Prochlorococcus marinus XMU1419: one gene and its partner. The protein of the gene in region 1 interacts with the protein of each later gene in a pairwise test. Links are inferred from orthologs where the notes say so. Each region holds a gene or a part of one and is shown on either strand. Other genes may lie near its edges.

Region 1 (2,970 bases):
AAACTCCCCTTATTAAGAAAGATTCCGAGTGAAAAATTATTATCGAAAATCTATGACGAATGTTAAAGTGTCACCATATATAAAAATTAATTAGTAAGGATTTTTCTAAAGTGAGATTCCATATTCAGCAAGAAAGTGATATACCAGCATCGACACAACTCTATAATCAAATTTGCTTTGCAATAGCTGCTAGACATTATCCTCCCGGTCATAGACTTCCAAGCACCAGGCAGCTTGCAATGCAAACTGGACTTCATCGTAATACTATAAGCAAAGTTTATAGACAGCTTGAAATAGATGGTGTAGTAGAAGCTATAGCTGGATCAGGCATCTATGTAAGAGATAATTTAACTAAAAAAGACTTCAAAAAATCAATTTACTCAAAAGAAAAAATAAGTAAACCACCAGATCAAGAAGCAAAGAAAGCTATTGATAGCTTTATAAATATTGGCTGCACCTTACAAGAAACTAGAGAAATATTAACCAATGAAATTGATTGGCGTATTAAATGTGGAGGAAGAATTTTAGTAAGTACTCCAAGAGAGGATATTGGTGCTTCTATGCTCATTGCAGAAGACCTCTCTCCAAAAATTAATGTGCCAGTAGAAGTTGTTCCCATGGAAGAACTAGAAAAAGTTTTAAGTAATTCAAATAATGGAACTATCGTAACAAGCAGATATTTTTTACAACCTCTAGAAAAAGTTGCTAAACAGCATGGAGTACGAGCTATTGCAGTGGACTTGAGCGACTTTCAAAAGGAATTAAAAATCCTACAAGAATTTCATACTGGAAGTTGTGTAGGTATTGTTAGCATAAGTCCAGGATTATTGAGAGCTGCAGAAGTTATCATCCACAGCATGAGAGGTAGCGAATTAATTCTTATGACAGCAGTTTCAGATAATAACAGTAGATTACTATCACTTTTAAAGACTTCAAACCTAATAGTTTGTGATGGGCCGAGTTTATCAGTCGTAGAAAATACTTTATTAAAAAATAGGTCTCAGCTTATTAGATTACCTCAAATAATATGTGCTAAAAATTATTTAAGTATCGAAACAATAAATCACTTAAAAAAAGAGATTGGAGTCATCAATTAAATTATTATGTTAACGACATTTAAATCAGATATAGAAATAATCAAAGAGAGAGATCCCGCTGCCAGAGGGATAATTGAGATCTTTCTTTGTTACCCAGGATTTCAATCAATAGTTATTCATAGATTTACCCATAAATTATGGAACTTAAAAATTCCTCTAATTCCACGCTTGTTAAGTCATCTGAATAGGTTAGCAACTGGAATTGAAATCCATCCAGGGGCCAAAATTGGTAAGCGAGTTTTCATAGATCATGGAATGGGAGTCGTAATTGGTGAAACAGCTGAGATAGGAAATAACTGTCTGCTTTATCAAGGTGTGACATTAGGGGGTACTGGGAAAAGTCATGGGAAAAGACACCCAACCCTAATGGAAAATGTTGTGGTGGGAGCAGGTGCAAAAGTTCTTGGATCCATCACAGTAGGATCTAATACACGTATAGGTGCTGGTTCAGTTGTTGTTCGGAATGTAGAGGGTAACAGTACTGTAGTTGGAGTTCCTGGAAGAGTAGTACATCAAAGTGGAGTCAAAGTAAATCCATTGGCTCATTCAGCTTTACCAGATGCAGAAGCTAATGTGATAAAAAATTTGATGGATAGGATAGATTTTCTTGAAAATGAAATTCTTAAATTGCAAAAAACTATACAATGTATTGCTAACTCAGAATCTATTGATATATCTAAACTCGGAGATTCTCAAAATATTAAAGACAAAGAAATTATTGAATTTCTTGGAGATGAATAAAACTTGATTTATTTTTTGTCTTCCGTATCAGTTTTAGGTTGAAACATAAACATTGAATAAATAACATTCCGTCTCATATTAGTCATCATTTCAAGAAACATATCATATCCCTCGTTTTTATATTCGATTAAAGGATCTTTTTGGCCATACCCTCTTAGGCCAACTGATTCTCTTAAGGAATCCATGGATTGCAGATGTTCTCGCCACAAATTATCAATTTGCTGCAAAATGAAGAATCTTTCAGCTTCTCTCATTAATCCTGGACGAATCTTTTCAATTTGAGATTCTTTTAAATCATAAGCTATTCGCAACTGCTCCTGAAGATAGCTTTTTAATTCTTCTACGGAAAGTAAATTAATATCATCAGCTTTTAGGTCATCTAATAAGTAAATAAATTCTTTAACTTTAGAAATCAATTGATCAATATTCCATTCTTCAGGAGGAAGATCGGGATTAATATAAGCTTCTACAATTTCACTCATTGTTTTTTCTCCATATCCTATTACTTGCTTTTTTAAATCAATTCCTTGCAGAACTCTTAGTCTTTCGCTGTAAACTGCTTTTCTTTGATTGTTCATTACCTCATCATATTCAAAAACTTGTTTTCTAATATCGTAATAATATGTCTCCACTTTCTTTTGAGCACTTTCTAAAGATCTAGTAAGCATTCCTGATTCTATAGGCATATCTTCATCAACTCTAAATGCATTCATTAAATTTGCTACCCTGTCGCCTCCAAAAATCCTTAAAAGATTATCTTCTAAAGATAAAAAGAATCTGGTACTTCCTAGATCTCCTTGTCTTCCTGCTCGGCCTCTAAGTTGATTATCCACTCTTCTTGATTCATGTCTTTCAGTACCAATGACATGTAATCCGCCAGCTTGTCTTACTTTTTCCTCTTCATGAATCAAAACTTTTTCATATTCTTTTTTTACTTCTGATAAGGATTCTCTCAAAAGCTTTATTGAGTTATCTTCGGTGGGTGCTTTTTCTGCAGCTGTAGCTATCCTGTCATCTAGCTCTAAGAGAGAAAGTTGTCTATCACCCCAATCCTTGATGAGTTCATTTGATAAGAGAGAGAGTTTCTTTTCAATTTCTTCATCCAGTTTACAAGGGAAAAGACTTATTGAAG
Region 2 (2,886 bases), on another replicon or contig:
AGTAATCCAATGCTCAAATGTGTAAACATTAAAAAAATTTCAAAAATTGCAAAAAAGCTAAATATTCCGTTAATTGTTGACGATACAATTGGTTCGAATTTAAATATAAATTCCATAGAACATGCAGATATAGTTTTTACTTCACTTACAAAAATTTTTTCAGGTAGTGGTGATATTCTTGCCGGATCATTAATACTAAATCCAAAAAGCAAATGGATTGATCAGTTTAGAAATGCATTAAACGAGATTAATATTCCAATACTTTCCGATGGAGATATAGTTTATCTAGAGAGAGTTAGTAGAGATGTAAATCAAAGAGTTTTTGAACAAAATAAAGCATGTTTAGAATTAAAAAAAAGATTAGAGACTCATAGTGAGATTAAGAATATTTTCCATCCTGAAAATTGTCCAAATTTTAATTCTTTACTTACTTCTGATGGAGGATACGGCTGCTTATTATCATTTGAATTAAATGGAGGATTGAAAAAAGCCAAGAAATTTTATGATTCTCTACAAGTATCTAAAGGACCTAGTTTAGGTACAAAATTTACTCTAGTTTGTCCTTATGTTTTACTAGCTCATTATGACGAGTTGGATTGGGCTGAAAGTTTTGGTATACCCTCGCACCTTATTAGAGTATCAGTCGGATTAGAAGACCAAGATCAATTATGGAAAAGCTTTTCTGAAGCACTAAATAATTTCTAAATTCCTAGTATTTACCGTATAGAAACTTATATACTTTTTTTCTGAATAATAGTTAGTATTAATATATATTTTCTTAATTTATACATGGCAAAAATTTATGAGGACAACAGTTTTGCTATTGGAAACACTCCATTAGTAAAATTAAAATCAGTTACTAAAAACGCGAAAGCTACAGTACTTGCAAAAATTGAAGGTAGAAACCCCGCTTATAGTGTCAAATGTAGGATTGGCGCAAACATGATTTGGGATGCAGAGAAAAGTGGGAAACTTACAAAAGACAAAACTATTGTTGAGCCAACTTCTGGAAATACAGGAATTGCTTTAGCTTTTACTGCTTCAGCAAGAGGTTATAAACTGATCCTTACAATGCCAGAATCCATGTCAATTGAAAGAAGAAGGGTTATGGCAGTGTTGGGTGCTGAAATTGTTTTAACAGAGGCATCTAAAGGTATGCCTGGAGCAATAGCTAAGGCTAAAGAAATTGCAGAAAGTAATCCTTCTCAATATTTCATGCCAGGTCAATTTGATAACCCAGCGAACCCTGAAATTCATTTCAAAACTACTGGACCAGAAATCTGGGATGATTGTGATGGCGAAATTGATGTCCTAGTTGCAGGGGTTGGAACTGGCGGCACAATTACAGGAGTTTCAAGATACATTAAGCAAGAGAAGGGCAAGAATATCACTTCTGTAGCTGTTGAACCATCACATAGTCCTGTTATTACACAGACAATGAATGGAGAAGAAGTTAAATCCGGACCACATAAAATACAAGGAATTGGAGCAGGATTTATTCCTAAGAACCTTGACTTATCAATTGTTGACAAGGTTGAACAAGTAACAAATGACGAATCAATAGAGATGGCTCTTAGATTAGCCAAAGAGGAAGGTCTATTAGTAGGCATATCTTGTGGAGCCGCTGCTGCAGCTGCGGTTAGATTAGCTGAACAAGATGAATATGCTGGAAAGACAATTGTAGTTGTTCTACCTGATTTAGCAGAGAGGTATTTATCATCAATTATGTTTACTGAAGTTCCAAGCGGAATCATTCAAGAACCAGTCAAAGCCTAAATCAATTTTTTCTCCAGTAGTGAATCTGGTGAAATATACATCGCATCGCCATAAGAGAAGAATCTAAATTTTTCTTTTATGGCTTTCTTGTACAAATCTAATAATCTTTCTCTACCAATCATTGCACTTACTAAAAGTAATAATGAACTTTTAGGGAGATGAAAATTAGTTAATAATCCATCAACTACCTTAAATTTATAACCTGGCTTAATTACTAAATCTACGTATTTAGCTATGGGAACAAAGTCATTAATTTCGTAAGAATAACAACTTTCAAGAGCTCTTACGCTAGTTGTACCAATAGCAATTATTTTTCTATCTGTTTTCTTTATTCTTTTTATTTCCTCCACTACTTCCTTACTAACACTTACCCATTCTTTGTGAAGTTTTAAGTTACTTAAATCTTCTTGATCAATTGGTTTGAATGTTCCATAGCCCACGTGCAAAGTTATCGGTAAGATTATTACGCCTTTTTTTTTTAGATTGGAAATAAGACTTTTGCTTAAGTGTAAACCAGCTGTTGGTGCAGCAACTGCCCCCGGATTTGTTGCATACTCAGTTTGATAACTTTTCTCATGAAAAGATTCTTCTTCGGAATTTTTTATATAAGGAGGAAGAGGGATTTCCCCGTATTTATCAAGAAGTTCATTCATTGAATTGAGACAAGTTATATTTTCCGGAAATTTAATAAATCTCCCTCCAGTTTCTTCATCAACTCCATCAACAATCAAATTAATATCTTGTGCTAATGGAGATTTTAATTTTAATTTTCTATTTATTTTTAACTTTTTTGCTGGCTTTGCCAAACATAACCAAACACATTCATGGGATCTTTCTAAAACTAATAATTCTACTAATGTCTTATTTTCTAATTCAACCTTTAACCTAGCTTTCATAACTTTAGTATTATTTACAATTACAAGATCCCCTTCTCTAAATTCATCTAAAAGATTCTTGGTAAATTTATTAGTTAAACAGTCTTCTTCTAAAAAACTATTTCTAACTATCATCAATCTTGATTCATGCCTAATTGCAGAAGGTTTACTAGCAATTAATGAAGGATCAAGTAAATAATCATAAGCTTCAAGCTTATAATCTCTTTCTTCATTA

The links. The genes of interacting proteins can lie anywhere in the genome.
Region 2: the proteins of cysE (region 1) and cysK interact in binary tests that used the Escherichia coli proteins (3 or more experiments, as listed by UniProt). The link is inferred for Prochlorococcus marinus XMU1419 from one-to-one orthologs.

The regions. Positions count from the first base shown.
Region 1 is NZ_JAAORO010000003.1:503,341-506,310, forward strand. It holds cysE (serine O-acetyltransferase), read left to right. Parts: upstream 1-1,103; coding sequence 1,104-1,838; downstream 1,839-2,970. Other genes in the region: infC (translation initiation factor IF-3), read left to right, coding at 1-32; HA151_RS08880 (GntR family transcriptional regulator), read left to right, coding at 111-1,097; secA (preprotein translocase subunit SecA), read right to left, coding at 1,847-2,970.
Region 2 is NZ_JAAORO010000001.1:371,877-374,762, reverse strand. Bases 2-2,782 are described here. They hold cysK (cysteine synthase A), read left to right. Parts: upstream 2-789; coding sequence 790-1,776; downstream 1,777-2,782. Other genes in these bases: queA (tRNA preQ1(34) S-adenosylmethionine ribosyltransferase-isomerase QueA), read right to left, coding at 1,773-2,782; HA151_RS02130 (PLP-dependent transferase), read left to right, coding at 2-705. Also shown: more of HA151_RS02130, read left to right, coding at 1-1; more of queA, read right to left, coding at 2,783-2,886.